Regions from separate parts of the Sphingomonas sp. R86521 genome, predicted to be linked through region 1. Evidence: predicted binding sites of a transcription regulator. Region 1 holds the regulator's gene; the other holds the start of a gene.
The links. Region 1 encodes LexA, which represses DNA repair genes until DNA is damaged. Its sites were predicted from a motif close to GTTCCNCNCTTGTTCT; they were not measured.

Region 1 (14,874 bases):
CCGATATCGCCAGCGCGGGGCGGCACCTGCTCGAACTGGTCAACGATCTGGTGGATCTGCAGGCCGTGGAGCGGCCCGATTTCACGCTCGCGGTGGAGCGGATCGATCTGGCCGACGTCACGCGTCGCGCGGCAGGCCTGCTCAGCGTGCGCGCGGGCAATGCAGGGGTCACGATCGCGCGTCCGGCATTGGGCGAGCTGAGCTGGGCGCTGGGGGATTTCCGGCGGGTTCTGCAGATCCTGGTCAACCTGATCGGCAATGCGGTGCGCTATTCGCCACCGGGATCGCAGGTGACCGCCGTGGTCGAGCGCGGGGCGCGGGATGTATCGGTGGTCGTCACCGATCAGGGCAAGGGTATCGCGCCCGAGGACCAGGTGCGCATCTTCGAGAAGTTCGAGCGGGTCGATCCGTCGGAAGCCGGTGGCAACGGGCTGGGCCTGTATATCGCGCGGCGGCTGGCGCGGGCGATGCAGGGCGATCTGACGGTCGAGAGCGCGCCTGGGCAGGGCGCGCGGTTCGTGCTGACGCTACCGGCGGATGCGCCGCGCGGCGAGGATCAGCGCTAGCCCAAGCGCGGCGAGGATCGCGCCGCGGTCCGCCCATGGCCGCTGATCGAGCATGAAGCTCGACTGCGGCCAATGGACGTAGCCAAGCCCCTGGCCGATCCACAGCAACCCCGTCAGCGTGCAAAGCACGCCGACGACGTACAGGATCGGCCGGAGCCTGGACATCAGCGAGTGCCGATCGGCGCGTAGTCGCGCTGTGCGGCACCGTTGTACAGCTGGCGCGGACGGCCGATCTTCTGGTCGGGATCGGTGATCATCTCGTTCCACTGCGCGACCCAGCCGACGGTGCGGGCGAGCGCGAAGAGAACGGTGAACATCGAGGTCGGGAAGCCGATCGCCGAGAGGATGACGCCCGAATAGAAGTCGACGTTCGGGAACAGCTTCTTCTCGATGAAGTACGGATCGCTGAGCGCGAGACGCTCGAGTTCGATCGCGACGTCGAACACGGGGTCGGTGACGCCGAGCTCGCCGAGCACTTCCTTGACGGTGGTCTGCATCACCGTCGCGCGCGGATCGTAGTTCTTGTAGACGCGGTGGCCGAAGCCCATCAGGCGGAACGGATCGTTCTTGTCCTTCGCGCGGGCGATGAACTCGGGGATCCGGTCGACCGTGCCGATCTCGCGCAGCATGTTGAGCGCGGCTTCGTTGGCGCCGCCATGTGCGGGGCCCCACAGGCAGGCGATGCCGGCGGCGATGCATGCGAACGGGTTGGCGCCCGACGAACCGGCAAGCCGGACGGTCGAGGTCGACGCGTTCTGCTCGTGGTCGGCGTGGAGGATGAAGATACGGTCCATCGCCTTCTCGACGACCGGGTTCACCACGTAGGGCTCGGCGGGAACGCCGAACGTCATGCGCAGGAAGTTGCCGGTGTAGCTGAGCGAGTTGTCCGGATACAGGAAGGGCTGGCCGACGCTGTACTTGTACGCCATCGCGGCGATCGTCGGCATCTTGGCGATCAGGCGATGCGACGCGATCACGCGCTGCGCCGGATCATGGATGTCGGTCGAGTCGTGATAGAACGCCGACAGTGCCCCGACGACGCCGCACATGATCGCCATCGGATGCGCATCGCGACGGAAGCCGCGGAAGAACGTCGCGAGCTGCTCGTGCACCATGGTGTGGCGCGTAATCGTGCGCGTGAAGGTGTCGAGCTCGTCGGCCGACGGCAGTTCGCCGTTCAGCAGCAGGTAGCAGACTTCCATGAAGCTGGACTGCTCGGCCAGCTCGCCGATGGTGTAGCCGCGATGCAGCAGCACGCCTTCGTCACCATCGATATAGGTGATGTCGGACTTGCAGCTCGCGGTCGAGGTGAAGCCGGGGTCATAGGTGAACGCGCCGGTCTGCGCATACAGCTTGCGGATGTCGATGACGTCCGGACCGACCGTACCGGACATGACCGGAAATTCGACGTCCTTGCCGTCGACGGCCAGGGTTGCGGTCTCGCTCATGCTGTTATCCTTCCTTGGAATTCTCAGGCCGACGCGCTTTGGTCGGCGATCCGTGCGAGGCTCTCTTCGCGCCCGAGCAGGTCGAGCACATCGAAGATGCCCGGCGACGTCTTGCGTCCCGTCAGCGCGGCGCGAAGCGGCTGTGCGACCTGGCCGAGCTTGACGCCCCGCTCCTCGGCCACACGCCGTACCGCGTCTTCGAGCGTCTCCGTATCCCAGTTGTGCACCGCGTCAAGGGCAGCATGAAGATTGGTCAGCAAAGCTTTCGCTTCGTCGCTCAAAAGCCCCCGTGCGCCGTCGTCCATCGCGATCGGACGCAGGCTGAACAGGAACCCGGCACCGTCGGCGAGTTCGTTGAGGTTCGCGGCGCGCGGCTTCAGCGACGGCATCGCCCGGGTCAACAGATCGAGGCCACCATCCGGCAGCGCATGGCCGAGTCGGTCGGCGACCAGCCCGGCGAGCCGCGCGTCGTCGGCCTCGCGAATGTAATGGCCGTTGAGGTTCTCGAGCTTCTTCAGGTCGAACCGCGACGGGCTCTTGCCGACATGCGCGAGATCGAACCATTCGACCGCCTGCTCGCGGCTGATGATCTCGTCGTCGCCGTGGCCCCAGCCGAGTCGGAGCAGATAGTTGTCGAAGGCTTCCGGCAGAATGCCCATCTCGTCGCGGTACGCCTCGATGCCGACCGCGCCGTGGCGCTTCGACAGCTTGGCGCCGTCGGGGCCGTGGATCAGCGGGATGTGCGCGTAGATCGGCTCGGGCCAGCCCATCGCGCGATAGATCGGCAGCTGGCGGAACGCGTTGTTGAGGTGATCGTCGCCGCGGATCACGTGCGTCACGCCCATGTCGTGATCGTCGACCACCACGGCCAGCATATAGGTCGGCGTGCCATCGGAGCGCAGCAGGATCATGTCGTCGATCTCGGCATTCTGCACCGTGACCGATCCCTGAACCTGATCCTGGATCGTCACCGCGCCCTCGGTCGGCGCGCGCAGGCGGACGACGTGCGAGCGGCTCGGCAGGTCGCCGCCCGAATGGTCGCGCCACGGGCTGCGAATGCGCAGCGGCTTCTTCGCGGCCTGCGCTTCGGCGCGCATCTCGGCAATCTCGTCGTTGGTCATGTAGCAGCGATAGGCGTGGCCGGCCGCAACCATCTCGTGCGCGACCTGCGCATGGCGGTCGGCGCGCGCGAACTGCATCACCGCGTCGCCGTCCCAGTCGATCCCGAGCCAGCGCATCCCGTCGAGGATCGCGTCGATCGCCGGCTGCGTCGAACGCACCCGGTCGGTATCCTCGATACGGAGCAGGAACGTACCGCCGTTCGCCTTGGCATATAGCCAGTTGAACAACGCGGTGCGCGCGCCGCCGAGGTGCAGGAACCCCGTCGGCGACGGAGCGAAACGGGTAACCACGGGGGCGGACGGACGCCCGCGCGTTTCAGATGTTGCGCCCAATCGCGGGTGCTCCCAGACTGTAAGAACGATGGCGAATTCCGCCGTTGCCGCCCCTAGCATGGCCCTTGTGCGGCGACAAATGGGCTTGCCGCGATGGGTGGCGAGGACCGGCCGCGCGATCGAGCGCTGGCTTGAGGCGGAGCGCGACCAACTCGTCCTGTGGCTGCCGGTGATGCTGGGCGTCGGTATCGCGGCGTGGTTCGCGCTGCCCGATCCGGTGGCGTGGCGTGCTGCGGTGCTCGTGCTGGTGGCGATCGGCTGTGGCGGGCTGGCGACGGGACGGGGCGGCCGGGCGGCGCGGGCGATCGCGATCGGTGCGCTGGCCGCGGCGATCGGCCTCGGGCTGATCTGGGCGCGCGCGGACCGGGTGGCGGCGCCAGTGCTCGACCGGCCGACGGTGGCGAAGTTCGCGGCGCGGGTGGAAACGGTGGAGCCGCTCGCGGCACGGGCGCTTGTGCGGTTGACGTTGGCGCCGTTGGGACCGGCGACGGATTCGCGTGGTTTGCCCCTCGCGCTTCCGCCGCGGGTGCGGGTCAATCTGGCCGAGGATGATGCGCCCAAGGGGCTGGGCCAAGGCGTCGTCGTCACGTTGCGCGCGCGCCTGATGCCGCCGCCGTTGCCGGCGGTCCCGGGCGCGTACGACTTTGCCCGCGTCGCGTGGTTCGCGGGGATCGGCGCGACCGGGCGGGGTTTTGCGCCGGTCGTGGTGACGGGGCATGTCGACAGCGGGTCGGGGCTTCGCGGGCGTCTTTCGAAGCATATCACCGACAGCCTGGACGGCAGCGCGGGCGGGATCGCCGCGGCGCTCGCGACCGGCGACGTCGGGGCGATAAGCGAGGAGGATTCGGAGGCGATGCGCCGCGCGGGGCTTGCGCATCTGTTGTCGGTCAGCGGGTTGCATATCACCGCGGCGGTGGCGGCGACGATGCTGATCGTGATGCGATTGCTGGCGCTCAGTCCGTGGCTGGCGCTGCGGGTGCGGCTGCCGCTGATCGCCGCGGTGGCGGGGGCCGCGGCGGCGATTGGGTATACTTTGCTGACCGGCAGCCAGGTGCCAACGATCCGGAGCTGCGTCGCGGCGCTGCTGGTGCTGACGGCATTGGCGATGGGACGCGAGGCGGTCACGCTGCGGGCTTTGGCGGCGGGTGCCGTGATCGTGCTGATTGCGCTCCCCGAGGCGCTGGCCGGGCCGAGCTTCCAGCTGTCGTTCGCGGCGATCGCGGCGATCGTCGCACTGCACGAGCATCCGCGGATCAAGGCGCTGTTCGGGCCGCATGAGGAAGGGCGGGGGCGGCGGTTGCTGCGGGAGCTGGGGTCGCTGCTGCTGACCGGGATCGTCGTGGAGGCGGCGCTGATGCCGATCGCGGTGTATCATTTCCACCGCGCCGGGCTGTACGGTGCGGTCGCGAATATCGTGGCGATCCCACTGACGACGTTCGTCGTGATGCCGCTGGAGGCACTGGCGCTGGTGTTCGATGCAGTCGGCCTCGGCGCGCCGCTGTGGTGGCTGGTGCAGCACACGCTCGACCTGCTGCTGTGGATCGCGCATCTGGTCGCGGCGGCACCGGGTGCGGTGCGGTCGCTGCCGGCGATGCCGGACGGGGCGTATGCGGCGATGGTCGGCGGCGGATTGTGGATCGCGTTGTGGCGGACGCGGTGGCGGCGGCTAGGGGTGGTGCCGTTGCTGTTCGGTGCGAGCTGGGCGCTGGCGACCCCCGCGCCGGACCTGCTGGTGACCGGCGACGGGCGGCATGTCGCGGTGCGGACGGCGGCGGGCCTGGCGCTGTTGCGCGACCGGGCGGGGGATTATGTCCGCAACACGCTGGCAGAGAATGGCGGGCTGATCGGTGAGCCGCTGTTGCTGGCAGACCAGCCGGATGCGCGGTGCAGCCGGGATTTGTGCCTGACTGATATCGTCGCGCGGGGGCGGCGGTGGCGGATACTGGCGACACGGAGCGGGTACCCGGTGCCGACCGCCGAGCTGATCGCGGCGTGTCGCCTGGCGGATATCGTGGTCAGCGAACGCGGTGTGCCGCGGGGTTGCCGGCCACGGTGGCTGCGGTTGGATCGCTGGATGCTGCAGCGGACCGGTGGTGTTGCGATTACGCTGGGGACGGGACGGGTGGTGACGGTGCTGTCGCCGGAGGACGCGCATCCTTGGCGGGCCGTGGCGGCGCCGGTGCCGTTCAGGAACTCGCGGCGTTCCCGAGACAGCGGGCGTTTCGCCGGTCCTCGTCATCCTGACGAACGTCAGGATCCAGTTTCACAGGCGCCGCGCTTGTAACTCTGGATCCTGGGTCGAGCCCAGGATGACGGTTTTGGGGAGGTTTCGTCCATTCAAGACCAGATCTGCCGGTCACTGTGGGTGTTCAATAAGTACCCGCAGGGGGTGCGCTCGCGACCCTGGGCTCCCGCTTTCGCGGGAGAACTGGATGCGGTTTTCGGTCGAGGCGGCCCAGGATGCTCAGCCTGTGCTGAACCCGAACTTGGTTGGGTCGCAGCGTTGGGGGTCATGGCGCGGTCGGCCGGCCGGGTGACGGCTACGGTGGCTGCGACTGGATCGAAGGATGCTGTAGCGGACCGGTGGGGTTGCGATTGTGCTGCTCACGGGTTGGGTAGTGACCGGGTGGCCGGGGGGATGCGCACCTCGGCGGGCACTGAGAGTCGGTGGATGCCAGACACGTCGCCAGTTACGAGAACGTCGTCATTACCTAGAGCTTCGTCATCCTGACGAACGTCAGGATCCAAGGTTACGGACGGTGCGCTCGTAACTCTGGATCCTGGGTCGAGCCCAGGATGAAGGGTTTGGGGAGGGTCTCGCCTATTTCAGGACCAGTTCCGCCAGTGGGTCGGGCGGTCGACTTGTACCGGCAGCGACGGCGCGCGTGACCCTGGGCGCCCGCCTTCGGGGAGCCCAGAGCTTCAGTCGTAGCGGCGGAGGATGCCGGAGAGTTTGCCCTGCACGCGGACCTGGTCGGGGGCGTAGCGTTGGGGGTCGTAGGCGCGGTTGGCGGGGTCGAGGCGGACCATGGCGCCTTCGCGGCGGAAGTATTTGAGGGTGGCTTCGCTCTCTTCGATCAGCGCCACGACGATCTCGCCGTCGCGGGCGGTCTCGGTGCGGCGGATCAGGGCGTAGTCGCCGTCGAGGATGCCGGCATCGACCATCGAGTCGCCAGACACTTCGAGCGCGTAATGCTCTCCGGAGCCGAGCAGCGCTGCGGGGACTGCGAGCATCGACGATCCCTCGAACGCCTCGATCGGGACGCCGGCGGCGATCCGGCCGTGGAGCGGGATCTCGATCACGTCGTTGGCGGGCTGCGGCGTCGGCTTGACGTTGGCCGGGGCGGGCGCGGCCTTGGCCGGAACCTTCTTCTCGGCGCGCTCGGGCATCCGCAGCACTTCGAGAGCGCGGGCGCGGTTGGGCAGGCGGCGGATGAAATTGCGCTCCTCGAGCGCGCTGATCAGGCGGTGCACGCCCGATTTCGACTTGAGATCGAGCGCGTCCTTCATCTCCTCGAACGAGGGCGAGACCCCGGTATCCTCGAGGCGGTCGTTGATGAAGCAGACGAGTTCGTGCTGCTTGCGCGTTAGCATGGCAATCCTCCGTCCGGAACAGACTGGGAACTTCTATGGAACAAAATTTACCACGTCAAGCGCCGCGTTACGCGATCACCAGGATTTCCGCCGAGTTGCCGATGTGCGCAGCGGGCGCATTGCCAGGCCGGATGATCAGGCAGGTCGACCGCGCCAAGGTCAGCAGCATCGAGCTGTCCTGGATCGTCGAGGCATAGGCGCGGCCGTCCTTGAGTTCGGCGCGGAGATAGTCGGTGCGGGCGTTGTTGGCGGGGAGGTCCTCGCCGAGCAGTGCATGCGTAGTCTGCGGCAGCGGATCGCGCGCGCCCGCGATGTGCGCCACGACCGGGCGGACGAACAGCATCGCGGTGACGAACGCCGAGACCGGATTGCCGGGCAGGCTGAGCACGGTGGCGTCGCCGAGCTTGCCCGCCATCATCGGCTTGCCGGGGCGCAGCGCGATCCGCCAGAAATCGATCACCCCGCCGGCAGCCTCGATCGCGGGCCGGACGAGGTCGTGGTCGCCGACCGACGCGCCGCCGGTGGTGACGAGCAGGTCGCATTCGGCGCCGGCGAACGCGTCGCGCAGGGCATCGAGCCGGTCGGGAAGGATGCCTAGGTCGACGATGTCGACGGGCAGGTCGGCGAGCATTGCTGCCAGCATGATGCCGTTCGATTCGGGGAGCGCGAGCGGGTCGTCGGTCGATCCGGGGGGCACCAGTTCGTCGCCGGTGGCGGCGACCGCGACGCGGACGCGGCGATTGACGAGAAGGGTACCGTGGCCGCCGGTCGCTGCGACTGCGATGCGGGCAGGCGTGAGGCGGTCGCCCTTGCCGATCAGCCGGTCGCCGGTGCTGAAATCGAGACCGCGGGCGCGGGTGTTGCGGCCGAGTCGGGGTGGGCCTTCGCCGCTGAGGGTCAGGCGATAGTCCGACCGTTCGGCTTCTTCCTGGATCAGGACGGTGTCGGTGCCGGCGGGCATCGCCGCGCCGGTAAAGATGCGGACCGCTTCGCCGGGGTTGGCGGTGCCGGCGAACGGCCGGCCGGCGGCGCTTTCGCCGATCACGGTCCACGGCCCCGGCATGTCGTCGAAGCGGATCGCATAGCCGTCCATCGCGGAGAGGTCGGTGGCGGGCTGCGTCCGTCTGGCGAGGATGTCCTCGGCGGCCCAGCGGCCGGCGGCTTCCCGGAGCGCGACGGTTTCGCTACCGACGCGGCCGGCGAGCGCGAACAGGCGGGACTGGGCTTCGGCGACGGGCAGGAGAGTTGTCATCGGGATGCTGTTCCGGCGCGAATGTTGAGGCGATCGACGTGTTTTGCGTCGCGAATGTTGAGAACGTCGAGGCGCGGGAAGGGTTTCGCGCCGCACATGTCGAGGCCGTGCCCGGCGGTGGGGTTTTCGGGGAGGGTGGCGCGGCGGGTCACGCCGAAGGGCTGGCATATCGTGGCTGTGTAGGACAGCGCGGAATGGTGCTGGCAGTGTCTGGGATTATTGGCGGATGATGTTCAAGAGTGGCGGGAAGCGGACCGTCTGCCTTGCTGCTTTCAGGGGAGGATAGCTGACGTTGGTCGTGTCGTCTTCTTTGATTGATGGAGTTACGACTGAGTTATGCCGAAGCAGCGGCACGAGTCGCCGATGTGATCGAAGCCATCGTCCTAACCGACGCATGGGAGCAACATTGCCGGAACCTGTCCGCCTCAACCTTCTTGGAGGCGCGTGAACCAGGGCGCCAGATCTTCGACGCTTACGAAGGTCGCGAGGGCGAGGAGTGGCTTGGTGTGCTGGAGACCATGGTCATTGACGAGATGCGCCTGAACGGACCTCGCTTCGCAGCGAATTCTGCCGCAATCGACGCCGTCGTAGCTCGACTCGTGGGCCACCCGAATGTCCGGTTAACGCGCTAACCGCAAAGCGAACGGGGGATTTTGAACGTTGGGCTGTCATTCGGTCGATCGCTTAGCCGAATGCAGCATTGGGTTGGTTCGCGGACCAACTCCTTCCGGCGTTTGGTACGGCCGCAACGATCACTTCTTAGACTGAAGATTTGCCGTTCGAGCGAAACGCAACTGCGTGATCCGAATAATGCCGCCGCTGCTACTCTACGGCCGAATCACGTTGCCGGAACAGGACCACCATGCGGACCTTTGGTCCGCCCGGAGCACTGAAGGTTAAATTTGTTGAGCTCGAAGCCGTGATATAGAAATCATACAGTTTCTAAAAACTTAGCCTACGGATACTCTTCCGATCGGTTCAATCAGTTCTAAATGGTGGTGTCCCTCCGGTTTTCGCGATCGAAGATCGCCCGCTCGCAACCACCGCGATCGTAGTACAAGCGCGGGCTTCTCAATCGCAACCCAGGACAATACGGACAACGCCAAGGTGACCAAGAACAGGATGGGGACTTGGACGTCGTCGAGGGACGATCGAATATCGAGAACTCCCCCTGAAACCACATAGAGCGTGTCGCTCGTGATCCAGTAATGGTAAAGGTAGAAACCATAGCTCACGCGTCCGAAAGCCTTCAGTGGCGCGACCTCCAGGAGTTTCACCGCAAGCGATCCAGGCTGCCCAGCTACCGCGACGATCAGGAACGCCGCCAAGGGAATTGTCGTTAACGCAATGTACGGGAAGAGGCCGGACACCGGGTAAAGCATGATCGGCGAGGCGACATAGAGCGTCAGCACCGCGAGGACGGACGTGTCGGACAAGCGGGAGGTCTTTGTCCCGAGCTGACACAGGCAGCCGCCGATCGCAATCATACCGAAACTGGTTAGAGAGTCCGTCAGGACCTGTATTGCCGGCGCGTGCGTTGAGACGAGGTAAATGCCCCGCAACAGTGCCGTCACCACCAGCGCAGAGCAGATATGTTGCCACCAACGATGACCCGCCAATATCAGCAGAGGAGCAATGAGGAGATAGAATTGCTCTTCGACAGCTAGGCTCCAGAGATGACTTAAAGCCGCCGACCATTGGCCAACAATCTGACCGGTGTAGATGTTGCCGGCAAATGCCGAGTGCCAAGCCAACTCCGTCCAAGAGACGGCGTCGGTGACGCCAAATGCTAACAGCAAGGCTGCGCCGGCGAGTGTCAGCCAGTAAATGGGAAGTATCCGGAAAGCGCGATTCACGAAGAACCGCCGCATCTGCTCCGCCTTTCCTCCCCCGTCTGCTTCGAAGTTCCGGACGATGCCACCAATAATGAGGTATCCGCTGAGAACAAAGAAAAGGCGAACCCCATAACCGCCGATGGCCAAGCTTCCGAGTGCTGTCTTGTGTTCGAGGAAAACCATCAACGCGGCGATTGCGCGAAGGCCGTCCAGCCCAGCTATGCGATGCCCTGGGGCAGCTTTCGACAATGCCACCATCCTCTTTTGTCAACATCGCGCGAGGTGGCGACCCTGCGGAATTATCGACGAAAAGTTGGGTCCCGGTTAATAGCGGCTTTAGTCACTCCTACCTCTGTGGCGGGGGAACGTCCGAGTGTGGGCGTTAGCTGCCGTTTTCGACCTGCTGTTCAGGGACTGCCGCTCTTCTCGCCAGTGGAGCATTGCCGACTGGCGGCGGGGTGGTCCGACTGCTGCCGGGGTCCGTGGTCGAATGGCAGGCGTGGCGCTTGGGGCTCTGGGTCCTGACTTTCGTCGGGATGACGGGAGGGGGGCTTTTCCTCCCGCCTTGTGGAAGAAGCTCAGGCGGTCCAGTCGCCGGACTTGCCGCCGCGCTTTTCTAGCAGGCGGATGTCGTGGAGGATCATAGCTTTATCGATCGCCTTGGCCATGTCGTAGATCGTCAGCAGGGTGACCGAGACGGCGGTCAATGCCTCCATTTCGACGCCGGTCTTGCCGTCGGTCGTGGTAGTCGCGGTGGCGGTTACGCCGGTTTCGTCGACTGCGAGGGCGATGTCGACCGAGGTTAGGGGGAGGGGATGGCAGAGCGGGATGAGGTCGCTGGTGCGCTTGGCCGCCATGATGCCGGCAACGCGGGCGACGGCGAGGACGTCGCCCTTCTTGGCGGTGCCTGCGGCGATCGCGGTCGCGGCTTCGCGCGACATCGTGATGCGGCCGCTGGCGATGCCGATGCGGGTGGTGACGGCCTTGCCGCCGACATCGACCATCCGCGCCGCGCCCTCGGCGTCGATATGGGTGAGGCTGGTCATCCGATCAGGGCGCGCGTGGCGGCTTCGATGTCGGGTTGGCGCATCAGCGCTTCGCCGATCAGGAAGCAGTGGACGCCCTTTTCGGCCAGCGCGTCGAGGTCGGCGCGGGTGGTGAGGCCGCTTTCCGCGACGAAGGTGCAGTCCTTGGGGGCGAGCGCGACGAGGTCGTAGGTGCGGCGGAAGTCGACCGAGAAGTCGCGCAGGTCGCGGTTGTTGACGCCGATTAGGCGGGATTTCAGTTTTAGTGCGCGCTCCAGTTCCTGCGCGTCGTGCACTTCGACCAGCACGTCCATGCCGCATTCGATCGCGGAGGCTTCGATCTCGGCCATTTGCGCGTCGTCGAGCGCGGCGACGATGATCAGGATCGCGTCGGCGCCGATGCTGCGCGCCTCTGTCGCCTGCCACGGGTCGACCATGAAATCCTTCCGCAGCACCGGGATCGATACCGCGTCGCGTGCGGCGGTGAGGTAGGAATCGGCGCCCTGGAACCAGCGCTCGTCGGTGAGCACCGACAGGCAGGCGGCACCGCCGGCTTCATAGGCACGGGCGTGTGCGGGGGGATCGAAGTCGGCGCGGATGAGGCCCTTCGACGGGCTCGCCTTCTTCACTTCGGCGATCAGCGCATGGCCGGGCTTGGCGTCCAGCGCGGCGCGGAAACCGCGGGGCTTGGTCGCCTTTGCGATGCCGGCGTCGATGTCGGCGAGGCTGGTTGTGGCCTTGCGCGCGGCGACTTCGGCACGCTTGGTTTCGAGGATGCGGTCGAGCATGGTCATCAATAGGCGATCCAGCGGGCGAGCAGCGCTTCGGCGCGGCGTTCGTCAAGGGCTTCGGCGGCGCGGGCTGCGCCGTCGGTGAGGGTCTGCACGGTGCCGGCGACGATCAGCGCGGCGGCGGCGTTGAGCAGGACGGCGTCGCGGTACGCACCGGTCTCGCCCTGCAACAGGCGTTGCAGCGCGGCGGCGTTGTAGGCGGCGTCGCCACCGCGGATCGCGGTGACGGGGTGGCGGGGCAGGCCGGCGTCTTCGGGGACGATCCGGCGGGGCAGGTCGACCGCTCCGATCGCGGCGACGATGCTGGGGCCGGCTCCCGAGAGTTCGTCGAGGCCTTCCTCGCCCGATACGACGAGCGCCGCCTGGGTGCCGAGCTGTTCCAGCGCGTCGGCGTACAGCGGGACGTAGTCGGGACGGGCGATACCGATCAGCTGGCGGGTGACGCCGGCCGGGTTGGCGAGCGGGCCCATCAGGTTGAAGATCGTGCGGCGGCCGATGCGCTGGCGGATCGGGGTGATGCGGCGCATCGCCGGGTGGTGGTTGGCGGCGAACAGGAAGGCGATGCCGATGTCGCCTAGGCTCTGTTCGGCGGTGGCGCCGGCGCGCTCCATGTCTAGGCCGAGGACTTCGAGCGTGTCGGCAGCGCCGGCCTTGCTGGAGGCGGCGCGGTTGCCGTGCTTGGCGACGGGGACGCCGCACGCCGCGACGACGAGCGCGACTGCGGTCGAGACGTTCAAGGTGTGGTGGCCATCGCCGCCGGTGCCGCAGACGTCGATCGCGGCGGCGGACGCGGTGATCGGCAGCATTCGGTTGCGGAGCGCGCGGGCGGCTTCGGCGACTTCTATGCTGGTCTCGCCGCGGATCGCCAGGGTCGTGAGAAAGGATGCGATCGCGTCGTCGCTGGCGCGGGCGTCGAGGATGTCGGCGAACGCTTCGCGGGCGGATTCGCGCGAAAGCGGGGTCGTGGGATCGGGGAGGAGGGTGACGGTGGTCACGCCGCGTCCTCGCGTGCCTTGCCCGGCACCCCTGCGATCGCGAGGAAGTTCGCCAGCATTGCGTGGCCGTGTTCGGTCGCGATGCTTTCGGGGTGGAACTGCACGCCGTGGATCGGCAGCGTCGCGTGGCGGAAGCCCATGACGGTGCCATCCTCGGCGGTGGCGTTGACGACCAGGCTGTCGGGCACCGCGTTAACGATCAGCGAGTGATAGCGGGTCGCGAGGAACGGCGAGGGCAGGCCGGCATAGAGACCGGTGTCGTCGTGAAGTACCGGCGAGGTTTTCCCGTGCATCAGCCCGCCGCGCTCGACGATGCCGCCGAAATGCTGGCCGATCGCCTGATGGCCGAGGCACACGCCGAGCAGCGGCCGGCCCGCGTCGGCGCAGGCGGCGACCAGATCGAGGCTTACGCCGGCTTCGTTGGGGGTGCAGGGGCCGGGCGAGATCAGGAACGCGTCGGCGCCCGACGACAGCGCCTGGCCTGCCGAGATCGCATCGTTGCGGACGACCTCGACCTCGACGCCGAGCTCCATCAGGTAATGGACCAGGTTCCAGGTGAAGCTGTCGTAATTGTCGATGACCAGGATCATGCCGATCGCCATAAACGATGGGTGTCATCGTGCAACGGTGTTGCGAGCAGGGGCGGGGGTGTTGCGACCAGAGCCGCGGAACACCAGATCGTAACCGCCGCCCGGCAGGATCATCGCATCGCAGCATATCGTCGCATCGCAGCATTCAGGTCGGAGCAATGCGTGGCGGCGGACGTTGTTCGACTACAAGGGAGTTTCCGTGATGTTCCGTACCGCGTTGTTCGCCACTCTGGCCATATTGCCTGGGGCTCTGTCGCCAGGCCTCGCTTCGGCACAGGCTCCCCAGGCTCGGGCTTCGAAGCCGACCCAGGCCGAAGCCGCGCAGGCCGGCCAGCCGCCGCAGCGCGTCCGCAGCGTGACGCTGACCGCGGGGCAGGCGTGTCCGAAGGGGACGGGCGACGAGGTCGTGGTTTGCCAGACGCTCGACCAGCCGTATCGCATTCCGAAGTCGTTGCGCGACGACAAGCCGATCCCGGCGCAGAACCAGAGCTGGGTCAACCGTGCGGCGTCGCTGGACGAGATCGGGCGTACGGCTGGCGGTTTGCCGGATACGTGTTCGGCGGTCGGGACCGGTGGGCAGTCTGGGTGTTCGCTGCAGCGGGCGAAGGCGTATTCGGCCGAGCGTCGTGCGAATTCTTCGGAGACGACGACCACGCCGTGAGGTGATCGTTGCGGCGAGGGGTGAGCCCCGTTGGGTCAGCGTACGGGCCGAAACGGGGAGATCCCAGCTTTCGCTGAGATGACGGCGGGTGAGTAGCCCTCCGTCATCCCGGGCTTGACCCGGGACCCAGGGTTACGGGCGGTGGCGTTTGGTACTCTGGGTCCTGACTTTCGTCAGGATGACGGGTTTGGGTGGGGCGTGCTCGCGACGCCTATTGGCCGAAGCCGGCTGCCCCCGCTCGCGCTACCGCTTCGCGGGCGGCGGCGAGGATCGCGCCGGCTTTCGCTTCGCATTCGCGTTGTTCGTATTCGGGGACGCTGTCGGCGACAATGCCGGCGCCGGCCTGGACGTGGATGGTACCGTCCTTCACCACCGCGGTGCGCAGGACGATGCACGAGTCCATCGATCCGTCGGGCGAGAAATAGCCGACGCCGCCGGCATAGGCGCCGCGGCGTTCGCTTTCGAGTTCGGCGATGATTTCGCACGCTCGCACCTTCGGCGCGCCGCTGACGGTGCCGGCGGGGAAGCCGGCGAACAGTGCGTCGAGCGCGTCCTTGTCGGGGGACAGCCGGCCGACGACGTTCGAGACGATGTGCATGACATGGCTGTAGAATTCGACGCCGTAGCTGGCGGTGACCTTGACCGATCCCGGCGCAGACGCGC
Region 2 (14,874 bases), 890 kb from region 1:
CTCTTGTACACCCGGATCTGGCCCAGGCCCGTCACCACAGGCGCGGTATCGAAGGTCAGTTTGAGCAGCGTATCCTTGTACGCGGCGGTCTCTCCGGTCGCGGGCAGCAGGCTCGCGCTTGCCGGAGCAGGCGGTGTGGTCGCCGTCGGCGTCGGCGTGGCCGCTCCGCCATTATCGTCCCCACCACATCCCGCCAGCGCGAGGACCAGCGCAATACCCGACGTCGCGACACGAACCTTCATGCTCTCTCTCCCGGTCACATGGTCGGGTTGGCCCGATCCACAATTACGCGATAAGCTGACACCGGTGTCAGATTAAGTCAACGGGAGCGGAGGCACTGGACCGACGACCAAGCGATTACGGCAAAGAAAAAGGCCCCCACCGCGAGGTGGAGGCCTTCCAAAGTCGGCAGATGTACCGGCTTACTTCTTCACGCCGACCGTGGGCACGTCGACCGTCTCGGTCTCGGTCTTGACCTTGGGCACTTCGACCTCGGTCTTCTTGGTACCGACGACGACCTGCTTCGAATCCAGATCGACCTTCGGCAGTTCGCCGCCCTTGACCGAGACCTGCGGCAGCGCGCCGTCCTTTTTGACGTCGGCGCTCCAGAACCCGGTGGCGAACAGCACGCCGACGATGACGGCGATCACGACCAGGATGATCACGATCGTCGACGCGCCGCTGCGGCGCTTTGGCGGGATGGTCTCGGTGGTGCGATAATCGGACATGATACTCTCCCTGTTATAACGGGGAAGTAACGACACCATCGCGAACTTGTTCCCGCGCGCGGCACAGGGCCTAGCGCTCAATACCCCAGTACGTGCGCCAGCCCTAGCAGCGCCCAGTACAGCACGCCCGCCAGCAACATCGCCACCGGCAGCGTCATAACCCAGGCCAGCACCATGTTGCGCACCGTGCGCCGCTGCAGCCCGCCGCCGTTCGCGACGCTCGCGCCCGCCACGCCCGACGACAGGATGTGCGTCGTCGACACCGGCAGGCCGTAGCGGTCCGCCAGCATGATCGTCGCCGCCGCCATCAACTCGGCCGATGCGCCCATGCCGTAGGTCAGGTGCGTCTTGCCGATCCGCTCGCCGACCGTGACCACGATCCGCTTCCACCCGACCATCGTCCCCAGCCCGAGCGCCAGCGCGACCGTGACCTTCACCCACAACGGGATGTAGCGCGTGCCGTGCTCCAGCTGCGTGCCGTACGCCTTCAGGACGTCGGCCTCCTGCGCCGTGAAGCGCGCGTTGGCGCTCTTGTCGTTCGCGACCAGCTTGGTGGTGTCGAGCACCAGGTACATGTCGTTGCGCAGATTGGGGGTCGCCGCCGCGGGGACCTTGCCCAGCGATCCATAGCCGGCGATCCGGTCCGACACGTCGTTCGACAGCGCCGCCAGCCCGCCATAGACCGCCGGATCGTCGATCCGCTTGGTCCGCAGCGCCTGCGTTACCACCGCGCGAGCGGCAGGCAGGTCGGTGACCGGGCCATTGGCATGCGCGGCGTACGCGGTCGACGCGGCTCGTGCGGCCTGCACGAACCCCGGCGTCGCGCTCTCGGGCACGGTGCGGTTCAGCGCATAGGCGGTCGGCGCGCAGCCGATCAGGATCAGCATGATCAGCCCCATGCCCTTCTGGCCGTCGTTGCTGCCATGCGCGAAGCTGACCGCGGTGCAGGTCGCGATCAGCAGCGCGCGGATGCCCTTGGGCGGCGGCGACTGGTTCTTCGGCGCCTCATACAGCGTCCGATCGCGCACGAAGCGCTTCATCACGAGCAGCAGCAGCAGCGCGCCGGCAAACCCGATCAACGGGCTGAACGCCAGCGCCGACAGCACTTTCCAGACCTGCGCCATGTCGACGCCCGACGTGCCATCGGCGCCGCCGCGAAGGATCTGGTTGGCGAGCCCGACGCCCAGGATCGACCCGATGAGCGCGTGGCTCGACGAATTCGGCAATCCGACGAACCACGTCGCCAAATTCCACAGGATCGCGGCGAGCAGCAACGCAAAGATCATCGCGAAGCCGCCGGCGCTGCCGACGTTGAGAATCAGGTCGACCGGCAACAGCGTGACGATCGAATAGGCGACTGCGCCGGACGACAGCACCACGCCCAGGAAATTGAAGAACCCCGACCACACGACTGCCAGCGGCGCCGGCATCGAATGCGTATAAATCACCGTCGCGACCGCGTTTGCGGTGTCGTGGAAGCCGTTGACGAATTCGAACCCCAGCGCGATCACCAGCGCCAGCGCCAGGAATGCGAACGCCCCGAACGCCAGGCTCTCGCCGACCTGCGCGGTATCGACGAACACGCTGAACCCGGCATAGCCGAGCCCGCCGATCAGGACCGCCAGGAACACCCAGCGGCTAGCCGGATGAAGCGAATGGTCGAGGCGCGGACCCGCAGGAGCGGATGCAGGCTGCGGCACGGTCGATTCACCGCGCGATGTAAGGGTGGTTGCCATGGCCCATCTGCCTTCGCCGTCGATGGTGACGTTTTTATGACATGGGCGTGCGTTTGGATCAGCAGCCCTGTCGCGCTTCGATGGCGGCGGCACCCTGACGGCGCTTGCCCCCGTCGCCGCCGTTCCCTACCTGTTCGCTGGTGACCGAACTCGCTCAAACCGCCCAAGCAGACCCGCCCTATCTCCGCGGCCTCAACCCACCCCAGCGCGAGGCGGTGCTGACCACCGACGGCCCGGTGCTGATCATCGCCGGCGCCGGTACCGGCAAGACCGCCGCGCTGACCGCCCGCCTGGCGCACCTGATCTTCACCAAGAAGGCATGGCCGAGCGAAATCCTGTCGGTCACCTTCACCAACAAGGCCGCACGCGAGATGCGCGAGCGGGTCGGTCGGCTGGTCGGCGACGCGGTAGAGGGGATGCCGTGGCTCGGCACGTTCCACGCGATCGCGGCCAAGATGCTGCGTCGCCATGCCGAACTGGTCGGGCTGCAATCCAATTTCACGATCCTCGACACCGACGACCAGCTACGTTTGCTGAAGCAGCTGATCCTGGCGGCCGATATCGACGAGAAGCGCTTCCCGGCGCGGTCGCTCGCCGGGCTGATCGACCAGTGGAAGAACAAGGGGCTCATCCCTGCCGACATCGATGCCGGCGAGAGCGAACGCTATGCCAACGGCCGCGGCGGCGAATTGTACGCGCAGTACCAGGCCCGGCTGATCGCGCTCAACGCCTGCGATTTCGGCGACCTGCTGCTCCACATGCTCGTCATCCTGAAGCGCCACCGCGACGTGCTGGAAATCTATCAGCAGCGCTTCAAATACATCATGGTCGACGAGTATCAGGACACCAATTCGTCCCAGTATCTCTGGCTTCGCCTGCTCGCGCAGGAGCGCAAGAACATCGCCTGCGTCGGCGACGACGACCAGTCGATCTATTCCTGGCGCGGCGCGCAGGTCGAGAACATCCTGAAGTTCGAGAAGGATTTTCCCGGCGCGAAGATCATCCGCCTCGAACAAAATTATCGCAGCACCCCGCACATCCTCGGCGCCGCGTCCGGCGTCATCGCGAACAACGGCGGCCGCCTCGGCAAACAGCTCTGGACCGAGCGCGACGTCGGCGAGAAGGTGAAAGTCATCGGCGTCTGGGACGGCCCCGAGGAAGCGCGTCGCGTCGGCGACGAGATCGACCTCGTCCGCCGCAGCGGCAAGACCCTCGACGAGGTCGCGATCCTGGTCCGCGCACAGCACCAGACCCGCGAGTTCGAGGACCGCTTCATCGCGATCGGGATGCCGTACAAGATCGTCGGCGGCTTCCGCTTCTACGAACGCGCCGAAATCCGCGACGCGCTGGCGTACCTGCGCGTCGTCAACCAGCCCGCGGACGACCTCGCCTTCGAACGCATCGTCAACGTCCCCAAGCGCGGCCTAGGCGACAAGGCAGTGGCGCGCATCCACCAGCTCGCCCGCGCCACCAACGTACCACTGACCACCGCCGCCGCCCGTATCCTGGACACCGACGAACTGACCGGCGCCGCCAAGAAGTCGCTCGGCCGGCTGGTCGGCGACATCGCCCGCTGGCGCGACATGGCGACCAGCCTGCCGCACGCCGAACTCGCGCGGCAGTTGCTTGACGAGAGCGGCTACACCGCGATGTACCAGGCGGAAAAGTCGGTCGAAGCCACCGGCCGCCTGGAGAATCTCAGCGAACTCGTCCGCGCGATGGAGGAATACGACTCGCTCGGCGCGTTCCTCGAACACGTCAGCCTCGTGATGGACAACGAAGGCGGCGCGCAGGATCCGCAGGTCACGATCATGACCATCCACGCCGCCAAGGGCCTCGAATACGACACCGTCTTCCTCGTCGGCTGGGAAGAAGGCCTGTTTCCTTCGCAACGCTCGCTCGACGAAGGCGGGGTGAAGAGCCTCGAGGAGGAACGCCGCCTCGCCTATGTCGCGATAACCCGCGCCCGGCGCCTGGCCGTGATCATCCACGCCGCCAACCGCCGCATCTACGGCCAGTGGAACTCGTCGATCCCGAGCCGCTTCGTCGCCGAACTCCCCGACGAGCATATCGAGGCCGAGACGACGATGTCCGGCGGCGCGAGCCTGTGGCAGGCCAACTGGTCCGAAAAGGCCGATCCGTTCGCCGACGTCGCCCGCGGCACCGGCCGCGGCCCCGGCTGGCAACGCGCGGCCAGCCCCGGCAGCAGCTTTTCGGCCGGGCCCTCGCGCGTCGTCGAATCTCGCGCCAGCGCCGTCAGCCTCGGCAACAAGGGCCGCGACGACCTGTCGGTCGGCATGCGCGTGTTCCACCAGAAGTTCGGCTATGGCGCGATCCTGGTGATCGAAGGCAACAAGCTGGAGATCGAGTTCGAGAATGCCGGCCAGAAACGCGTGATGGACAGCTTCGTGACGATCGGCGGCTAGACGCGCGCTCGGCGATACGCGGTATCGTCGAGCTCGCCCTCCCAGCGCGCCACCACGGTCGCCACCGTCAGGTTCGCGCTGGCGCTCGGCACCGTCCGCGTCATGTCGAGCAGCCGGTCGAACGGCAGCACGAAGCCGACCACCAGCGCGGTCTGTTCGGGCGCCACCCCAACCGCGGACAGCACCGCCGCCAGCATGAACAGCGACGCCGACGGCACCGGCGCGGTGCCGAACGCCGCCAGCGCGCCAGTGACCAGGACGATCCCGTACACCCCGGCATCGATCGGCACCGAGAACGCCTGCAGGCTGAACACGCTGAGCAGCCCGACATACATCGCGGTGCCATCCTTGCCGATGCTCGCGCCAAGCGGCAGCACCGTCGAATAGACCGGCTTGCCGATCCCGAGATTGCGACCCGCCACCGTCATCGCGACCGGCAGCGTCGCCGAAGACGACGCGGTCGAGAACGCGACCGCCAGCGCATCGACGATCCCGCGGAAGAACGGCACCACCGGCACCCGCGCGAGCAGCCGCAGCATCAGGCTGTGCACCACGACGATCTGGATCAGCGAACCGATCACCACGCTCAGCGCCAGCCAGCCGATGTTGAGGAACACCCCCGCGCCGTTGGTCACGACGGCGTTCGCGATCAGCGCGAACACGCCGAACGGGGTCAACTCCATAACCACGCCGACGATCCGCAACAGCACCGCCGACAGCGACTGCAGCACCGCCGCGAACGGCTTGCCCGCCTCGCCGCTCAGTACCGTACCGATCCCGAACAGTATTGCGACGAAGATCAGCGCAAGCATGTCGCCCTTGGCCAGCGCATCGACGATGTTGAGCGGGACGATGCCGACCAGCTGGTCGTACATAGCGACGGGTGCGCCCAGCGGTTTCGGGATCGCGCTGCCGATCGGTGCGCCCACGCCCGGGCGGATCACCATCGCCACCGCCATGCCGACGGTGACGGCGATCGCAGTCATCACCGCGAACAGCCCGACCGCACGACCGCCGAGCGGCCCCAGCCGCTTGGGATCGGCAAGCGAAGTGATCCCCGACGCGATCGTCACCAGCACGATCGGCGCCACCAGCATCCGGATCGCACGGATGAACAGGTCACCCATGAACGCCACTTTCGGCGCCGCGCTCGGCCACACCAGCGCCAGCAGCAACCCAAGCGCGAGCCCGCCCAGCACGCGCTGCCACAACGGAATCGCGAACCAGCGTCGCATCATACTTTGTTCGTCCCGGCCATGATCGACGACCCTATGCCATCCCCGCCGAACCTCACAGCTTGAACCGGACGCCGACGCGGTAAGTCCGGCCGAGCAGGTCGTACAGCGACTGGTTGGTCGACGGCGTCGCATACGCGCTACCGGCGGGCCCTTGCGCGACCACCGGCGGATCCTTGTCGAACAGGTTGGTGACGTTGGCGAACAGTTCCAGACTGCGGTCGCCCATTGTGATCGCCTGCGACGCGGTGGCGTCGAGGTAGAACGCGCCATCGATATGGTTGTCGTTGATCGTCCGGTTGGTGACGGTCGAGACCGGGCACGCCGTCGTGCATTCGACGAAGCTGGTGTCATAGACCCCGGCGCTCACCCCCCGCCCGATCAGCGTCAGGTCGGTGCCCCCGTTGCTGTAGCTGCCCCGCACCCGGTACAGCCATTTGGGGGTCCCGCCGGATGCGTTCTGCCCGACGGTATCGGTCGGCGCGTCGATGCCGTTGTTGAAGTAGTTCTTGATGTAGCGTGTCGCCATCGCCCGCACGGTGACGTCGCCGGTCCCGACCGGCACCCGGTACGAGCTCTCGATATCGAGCCCCCTGGCGCGTTGCTGCGCGAAGTTGAACGGGCTTTCGAACACCTGCAGCGTGCTGCCGAACGCGTTGGGCCCGCGCACGATCGCGGTGCAGAACGCCTCCACCCCCTCGTTGCAGCGATCGACGATGGTCTGCGCCGCGACCGAACCGATCGCGTCCTGGATCTTGATGTCGTAATAATCGACCGACAGCGCGAACCGCGGCAGGAACCGCGGCTGCAGCACGATTCCTACGCCCCATTGGTCGGCACGCTCCGGATTCAGCAGCGGGTTGCCGCGGGTCGTGCCGGCAAAGCTCACCGACGCGTTGTTCTGCGACGAATCGATCAGCGTGTTGATGCGCGTCGACCCGGCCGTGTAAAGCTCGCCGAGGTTGGGTGCGCGGATGTCGCGCGAGCGTGTCGCGCGCAGCCGGATGTCGGGGATCGGCTCGAACGTCACCCCCGCCTTCCATGTCGTGACATAGCCGGACGTCGAATAGTCGGTCGCGCGCACCGCGCCGTTGAGGTCGAGCCCCTTGATCACCGGCACCAGCAATTCGAGATAGCCCTCGGTGACGTCATAGCGGCCGAAGGTGGGCAGGAAATTGCCGACGAACCAGCCCGACTGGAACTCGGTCGCGACCGAGCCCGACACCTTTTCGCGGCGATGCTCGCCCCCGATCGCGACCGACACCGGCCCCGCCGGCAGCCTGAACGCGTCGAACGAAAGGTTCGCGGCATAGACGTCCTGTTCGAACTTCTGGCGCCGAAACGGATTGCCGATCACATAATCGAGCGCGGCCTGGCTCGCGACGCCGATCCCCATCCGGTTGAGCGGGACGCAGCCATTCGTCGGCGCGGTCAGCGTCGAACGGCAGACGATCGTTCCCGCCGCGACGCCGATCGCATTGCCTGCCGGCGCGAACACCGCATCCTGCGCCAGCGCCAGCCGCGCGGTATTGGTGATGTCGCGCGCCATCTCGCGCGTGCGGCTGATCCCCTTCTGGTAATAGACGTCCCAGCGTGCGTTTCCTGCGAACAGCCCGAACTTGCCGTTCGCGCCGAGGACATAACGCTGCACCTCGCGCTCGGTATCGTTCTTGCGGATCGGCAGGTCGGCGTTGGTGGTGCCGAGCGTGAACTGCGCGATGTTGCGCGCTACAAGGTCGCTCCGCACCGAGGCCGGGATGAAGGCGTTGTCCGACCGGATCGTGATGTTCCCCTGGTTCGGTTGCACGCCCAGCCAGCCCAGGTTCTGCGACTTCGCATAGGATGCCTGGCCGAACACGTTCAGCCACGACGCGACGTCGAAGCTCAGCCGTCCGAACGCGCTCTTGCGGTTCTCTGCCGGGTCGAGCGACTGCAGCCCGTTGACCTGCGTCGCCTGCCAGTCCCCACCGATCTGCCACGGATCGCGCACGGTGCCGAAATTATACTGGCTGACCTGCCCGCCGACGCCGAACTGCGTGCCCCGGAGCGCCGTGTTGGTGATCACCCCGCCCCGCGTCGCCTGGCTTAGACCCGCATTCGCCGTGACCAGCCGCTCGGGCTGGCCGTTGCCCGCGACGTAGGCAGGGTTGTTGATCATGTACCAGCCGCGGTTGTTCCAGTCGCGAGGCACCCCGTTCAGCCCGTCGCGGACCGCGATCTCGCCGTTCAGCAGCAAGTGACCGCGGCCGCCTGCGAACCCGGTGCCCGCGGTCAGGCTGAAACGCCGACTGGGCGCGTCGCCATAGTCGGTGATGCCGTATTCGGCGGCGCCCTTGATCCCCGAATACTCCTTGTCGAGGATGAAGTTGACGACGCCCGAGACTGCGTCGGAGCCGTAGGCCGCAGACGCGCCCCCGGTGACGATCTCGACGCTCTTGATCAGCCCTTGCGGGAAGGTGTTGACGTCGACCAGCCCGCCCAGCGTCGATCCTACCGATCGCTGGCCGTCGAGCAGCACCAGTGTCCGCGCGGTGCCCAGCGAGCGCAGGTTCAGCGCGTTGACGCCGGCGTTGCCCGCGCTGATGTTGAGGTTGGAATTGGCGGGCGTCACGCTGCCGACCAGCGACGGGATGTCGTTGACGAAATCGGCGACGTTGGCGGGCGCACTGGCCTGGATGTCCTCGCTGTTGAGGACCGTCAGCGGCGTCGGGGCGCGGTACCCGTCGCGCTGAATCCGGCTTCCGGTCACGGTGACCTCTGCCGGTTCGGCTGCCTCCGCCGAAGCCGTCGGCGGAGTGTCCTGTGCGAAAACAGGTACGCTCCATGCGAACGCCATGGCCAGCGTCGATGCGGAGGCGATCCATCGTGATCCGGTCATTGCAGTTCCCCTTTTGATTAGACGTGCAGATCCCGTTCGGTCGCCGGTCGTTGCCGACGACATCTCTCCTGCTTTTTCCGCCCACCTGTTTTCAGGGCCCACCTGTTTCAGGGTCGTCGCGGTCGTCATGAACTCAGGGCGTGCCCCAGAAACCGGGCGACGGCGGCGAGAGCACGCCGTCGACGCCGCGAACCCCGCCCGGCAGGTCGGCGGACAGCCACAACGGACCGTCCAGGTCGACGAACGACGACCGCGCCGCCACGATCAGCGCGGGCGCGATCGACAGCGACGATGCGATCATGCTGCCGGTCATCACGCCCAGCCCGGCAGCGGCCGCGGCGTCGGCGAGCGCGAGTGCGCCGCTGAGACCACCGGTCTTGTCTAGCTTGATATTGATGACCTGGTATTTGCGGCGCAGCGCGGCGACATCGCCAGCGACGTGCGCGGACTCGTCGGCGGCGATCGGGACCAGCGGCGCGAAGCCGTCCAGCGCATCGTCGGCATCGGCCGGCAGCGGCTGTTCCAGCAGGTCGATCCGCAGGTCGACAAGCAACGGCTGGAGCCGTTCGACCTCGGCGATGGTCCAGCTTTCATTGGGATCAACGATCACCCGCGGTCCCGGTGCCGCGTCGCGGACGGCGCGAATCTGGCGTTCGGGATCGCTGCGATCGACCTTGATCTTGATGAGCGGAACGCCGGCCAGCGCGCGCGCCGCGATGCCCATCGTCTCCGGAGTATCAAGCCCCACCGTCATCGCGGTCGCCGTCGGCCCGATCGCCGCGACGCGCAAGATGTCGGTCACCGCGCGGCCTTCACGCTTGGCTTCCAGGTCCCACAGCGCGCAATCGACGGCATTGCGCGCGGCACCGGCCGACATCAGCTGCTGGAGCTCGGCAAGCGTCGCTCCCTCCTCGATCGCCCCGCGGACCGCCGCGATCGCGGCCAGCGCGCCCTCGACCGTTTCGCCGTAGCGCGGATAGGGGACGCCCTCGCCGCGACCGACGACGCCGTCCTGGGCGATCTCGACCGTCACCACCTCCGCGACGGTCTTGACCCCGCGCGAGATGCGGAACGGCGTGGCTAGCGCGAAAGCGTCGCGACGCGCGACGAGGGTTCGAAGCATGCGTTGATCCAGTCGATGATAGGGTCGACGCCCATTGCGAAGGGGTCGGTGCAGGGCAGACCGAGCAGGTCGGATGTCTCGGCGCACAGGCGTTCGGCCTGCGCGGGCGACAGCTTCGAGGTGTTGAGCGCGACGCCGACCATGCGGACATGCGGACTTGTCAGCCGCGCGACGCTCAGGTTCGCGTCCATCGTCTCCCTCAGTCCCGGCATCGCGTAGTGCGGCAGGCCCCGCATGTGCTCGCGGACGGGATCGTGGCACAGCACCAGCGCATCCGCCTGCGCGCCGTGCAGCAGCCCGGTCGACACCCCCGCAAAGGACGGGTGGAACAACGACCCCTGCCCCTCGATCAGGTCCCAGCCGTCATCGTCGCGCGCCGGCGAAATCTGCTCGATCGCGCCGGATATGAAATCCGCCACCACCGCGTCCAGCGGCACGCCGTCGCCCGCTATCAGGATGCCGGTCTGGCCGGTGGCGCGGAAATCGGCGGCCATCCCGCGCGCGCGCATGCCGCGTTCCAGGCATAGCGTGGCGTACATCTTGCCGACCGAACAATCGGTGCCGACGGTCAGCAGCCGGCGACCCGCGCGTGGCTTGCCGTTGCCGATCGGCAGGTCGGGGCGGGGATCGCGGACATCGTGGAGCAACCGGCCGTGCTGCTTCGCCGCAGCGACCAGCGTCGGTTCGTCGCGCAGCCGGTTGTGCAGTCCGGACGCGACGTCCAGCCCGGCCTCGATCGCGGCGATCGCATCGCGGACCAGATCGTCGCCCAGCTTGCCACCGGCATTGGCGATACCCAGCACGAGCGTCTTCGCGCCCGCTGCCACCGCCTCGGCGAAGCTCATTCGCGGCAAGTCGAGCGTCAGGCCGCAATCGTCGTGACGGAATTCGCCGACACAGGCCTCGGGTCGGAACACGGCAAGCCCCCGCGAGGTCTTGATGCCGACCTCGTCGTTGGAATGGCCGAGATAGAGTAGGTACGGACTGCGGATCATCGAAAACCTCTCGGTTCATGTGCCGCAGACTATGGCCATGGTAACGGAAACACGCCCGTTCGATTGCGCGCCCGCGACATAACCGCGGGTTATGTCGGTATCAGACGGCGGGCTCGAAGCCGGCCAGCCTAAGCGCGCCGTCGATGGCGTCGCCCAGCGGCTCGCTCAGTCGCTCGACGGTGCGCGCACGCAACCACGGGCTGATCCGCGGCGCCAGGCCGCCGACCAGCGTGCAACGCGCCACGCCGCGCGCGAAAATCGTCTCGATGAAGCGTTCGATATGCTCCGCGGCATCCTCGACGATAGACCGCGCGATCGGGTCGTTGGCCTCGGCATAGTCCATCACCAGCGGCGCGAACATGCCATAGTCGCGCGGCGTCGCTTGATCCATCCACGCGATCGCCTTGGCGGTGTCGTGGTCGAAGCGTTCGGTCACCGCGGCACTGAGCGGGGTCTGCCGCGTCCGGCCATCGAGCGCGCGCAGCGCATGCCGCATCGCGCTGAGCCCCAACGCCGCCGCGCTGCCTTCGTCGGAGATCGGGAAGCCATAACCGCCGATCGTGAAATCCTGCCCGCCGATCCGCAGTTTCGCCGCGCTGCCCGTGCCGATGATCAGGATCGCGCCATCCCGCCCGGCATGCGCGCCGATATTAGCGATCTGCGCATCGGTCGCGAACGCGGTCGAGGCGAACCCGAAATCGAGCGCCTCCAGCGCCTCGCGCATCCCCAGCCGCGTGATCCCTGCGATCCCCATCCCGGCGCGGATCGTGGCGCGCTCGGCCGGTGACAGGCCGGCTTCGGCGATGGCCTGTGCCGCGGTCTCCATGAGGGTGGCGTAGAGCGCCTCGATCCCGATACGCGCGTTCGCCGGCCCCGATCGCCCCTGCCCGATCACGACGCCCTGCGCATCGACCAGCCGCGCGCGGCAATTGCTGCCGCCCGCGTCGATCCCGAGGAAATAGGCGCCACCGGTCATTGGGTCTGAACCTCGTCGTCGGTCATCAGGTCATCGCCATCGATCCAGCGGACGATTTCGCGCGCGGCGGGGTGGTCGATCGCAGCGTAACGCGTCCGCAACCGCACAGCACGGGCGCCCAGCCGCTCATGCCCGACATCCTGCAGCGCCGGCAGATCCTGCTGCAACACCGCCGCGAACTCAGCGCCGAGCAGCTGCCGGGCGGCGGCGGCAAAGACCGCGCCATACGAATAGCCGTCACCCTGCGCATAGATCATCGGCAGCGTCAGCGCCGGGATGCACCCCAGATGCGCCTGGATCGCCGGGTTGATCGCATGCCCCGAGACGTGCCCGGCGATCCCCGCCGGCCGCCCGGTAAAGCCACGCAGGTGCAGGAACCGCGACATCCGCGAACCGTCGTTGACCGGATAATTGTCCCATAGGCAGACCGGACGCCCCAGCTCGCCAGCGACCCGCGCCAGATGCGCCGGGCCGATCTCGCGCGCGCAGACCTCTTCGCCGGTCCAATACACCTGCACCGCCGGATCGAGCAGCCGCCCGAGATCGTGGAGATACCCGTCCGGGCGCTCGCCGAACACCAGGTCCAGCACCGGATCGTCCGAATAATAGGTCGGGCAGGTATAGACCCGCGTTGCCCGCGTCAGCCCCGCGCACATGTTGACGATATCGGCCTGATGCCGCGCCAGATCGGGAAGGTCGCCGCGCAGATCGTCGAACAGCACCGCCAGATCGTCGATCCCGATCGCGTCGAGGTCGGCGATGCGCCGCGCCAGATCGACGCGCGTAGCGTCGTCGAACGGATGGCTCGCGCCCACCGGCGTGATCGCGATCCCGAACCGCAGCCCCGCCGCGCGGCATTCCGCCGACAGCCGGGCCAGCGCCGCGGTCTGCGCGGCATCATGCCCGACCCGCCAGTCGCGCCGCAGCGCCCGGTCGGCCTTGGGCCCGTAATGGTAGAAACCATATCCGGCCCCGGCCAGCGTCGCCACCACATGGCTGCGCTCGGCTTCGCTCCAGAGCCGGCCGAACCGTCCCTCGATCAGCCCGAGATCGGGTGTCATGCGCAATGCTCCTCTCGCGATCCACCGATCCAGGTCGCACGGACGCGGCGGTCGGCACCCAGGTGGACCAGGTCGGCGCGCAGCCCCGGCGCGATCGTGCCGGTCTCGTGCTCGAGCCGGAGGAACCGCGCCGGGTTGCCACTCGCCATCCGCGATGCCGCGACCAGCCCGCAGCCGAGCATGTCGACCGCGTTCCACAGCGCGTCGACCATCGTCAGCGCCGACCCCGCCAGCGTGCCGTCCGGCCCGCGACAGGTGCCGTCGACCGCCGCGATCTCGCGCCCCATCAGCGTGAACCGGTCGCGCGTGCCGCCCACCGGCGGCATCGCGTCGGTCACCAGCATCGCGCCGTCGATACCCCGCGCCGCCAGCGCCACGCGCAGCGTCGCGGGATGGACGTGCAGCCCGTCGACAATCAGCCCGAAATGGCTCGCACGGTGCTCGAGCGCGGCACCGACCATGCCGGGATCGCGGCTGAGAAACTGGGTCATCGCGTTGAACAGATGCGTGAACCCCGCCAACCCCTCGGCCAGCGCGGCGCAGGTCTGGTCGTAATCCGCCAGGCTGTGCCCGGCACACACCAGCACGCCCGCATCGGCCAGCGTCCGCACCGCACCGTGCGGCGCGAGTTCGGGCGCTAGCGTCACGATCCTCCGCCCCGCGCTCGGCGCCGCCAGCCGTGCCAGCACCGCGTCGTCGATCGCGGCGAACCGCGACTGATCGTGGATACCCTTCTTGGCGACGTTGAGATGCGGCCCCTCGATATGCACACCGAGCACCCCGGGGACCCGCGCCGCCAGCGCATCCTCGCCCGCGACGATCGCGGCGTCGACGACGTCGGGGTAATCGCTGATCAGCGTCGGCAGCAGCCCCGTGGTGCCGAACCGGCGGTGCGCCGCGGCGATCGTGCGGATGCCGTCGATATCGGGCCGGTCGTTGAACAGCACGTCGCCGCCGCCGTTGACCTGCGTATCGATGAACCCCGGCAGCAGCCAGCCACCACCCAGGTCATGGACCACGCAGTCATGCGGGATGGTTTGCGGGGTCACCACGCCGACGATGCGGTCGTCGTGGATCAGCACCGCCTGCCCCTCGACCACGATGTCCGTCAGGACGATATTCGCGCCCACCAGCGCCTGGATGGTCATCGCGCACCCGTCATCTGGCCGGCGTCCGGGTATGCGCGTTCCCTACATTCCGGGGTCGCGTCATACGGCGCGCACGATATCGGAAATCCTCGACGGGGCGGCGTTGCGACGGCAATATCGGGATGGATCGAACTCATCGTACGAATAGATACCAGTCGAGGCTAACAGGCAAGTGGCATTCGATTGGTCGTGCGTTACCCGAAAGCCGCCGTACGGGCCAAGCGACATGAAACGCGGCAAGCCCGGATTCGCCCGTTTTATCGCAAAATCATCCAGCGGCACACTTGATACCATTTCTAATACCACATCTTTACACGTCGATGACAGGTATGCATAACGCCCCGCAGCCAGCCGGGGCATCGTAACGACGATCGCGCTTGAGCAGGCCACGAACGGATCAGGGGACAGCGAATGGTAAAGTCGTATCGACACAGCGCAGCGATGGCAGTGCTCGCCTTCGCCCTTGCCCAGGCCCCCGGCATCGCGATCGCCCAGACCGCGCCCGTAGCTACGCCACAGGACGGTGCCACTCCCGCCGCTGCCCCCGCCGATCAGGACACGACCGACG

Region 2: SJY20_RS09050 (ATP-dependent helicase) is a predicted target of LexA. The motif match lies at 2,586-2,601, and genes of this name have one in related genera.

Annotation. Positions count from the first base shown of each region.
Region 1 covers NZ_JAXHBY010000001.1:2,835,383-2,850,256, reverse strand. The annotation lists gene SJY20_RS13340 (ATP-binding protein) at 1-566, shown strand, start outside; gene SJY20_RS13335 (hypothetical protein) at 528-731, opposite strand; gene gltA (citrate synthase) at 731-2,014, opposite strand; gene gltX (glutamate--tRNA ligase) at 2,038-3,528, opposite strand; gene SJY20_RS13320 (ComEC/Rec2 family competence protein) at 3,548-5,752, shown strand; gene lexA (transcriptional repressor LexA) at 6,391-7,062, opposite strand; gene SJY20_RS13310 (molybdopterin molybdotransferase MoeA) at 7,130-8,314, opposite strand; gene SJY20_RS13305 (hypothetical protein) at 8,311-8,466, opposite strand; gene SJY20_RS13300 (hypothetical protein) at 8,632-8,946, shown strand; gene SJY20_RS13295 (acyltransferase family protein) at 9,265-10,404, opposite strand; gene moaC (cyclic pyranopterin monophosphate synthase MoaC) at 10,728-11,195, opposite strand; gene trpC (indole-3-glycerol phosphate synthase TrpC) at 11,192-11,968, opposite strand; gene trpD (anthranilate phosphoribosyltransferase) at 11,968-12,960, opposite strand; gene SJY20_RS13275 (anthranilate synthase component II) at 12,957-13,550, opposite strand; gene SJY20_RS13270 (hypothetical protein) at 13,753-14,211, shown strand; gene SJY20_RS13265 (anthranilate synthase component I family protein) at 14,423-14,874, opposite strand, start outside.
Region 2 covers NZ_JAXHBY010000001.1:1,941,758-1,956,631, reverse strand. The annotation lists gene SJY20_RS09065 (hypothetical protein) at 1-242, opposite strand, end outside; gene SJY20_RS09060 (hypothetical protein) at 423-728, opposite strand; gene SJY20_RS09055 (inorganic phosphate transporter) at 806-2,464, opposite strand; gene SJY20_RS09050 (ATP-dependent helicase) at 2,605-4,890, shown strand; gene SJY20_RS09045 (dicarboxylate/amino acid:cation symporter) at 4,887-6,128, opposite strand; gene SJY20_RS09040 (TonB-dependent receptor domain-containing protein) at 6,181-9,003, opposite strand; gene dgcA (N-acetyl-D-Glu racemase DgcA) at 9,137-10,126, opposite strand; gene dgcN (N-acetyltransferase DgcN) at 10,084-11,121, opposite strand; gene SJY20_RS09025 (BadF/BadG/BcrA/BcrD ATPase family protein) at 11,222-12,097, opposite strand; gene SJY20_RS09020 (beta-N-acetylglucosaminidase domain-containing protein) at 12,094-13,158, opposite strand; gene nagA (N-acetylglucosamine-6-phosphate deacetylase) at 13,155-14,306, opposite strand; gene SJY20_RS09010 (TonB-dependent receptor domain-containing protein) at 14,718-14,874, shown strand, end outside.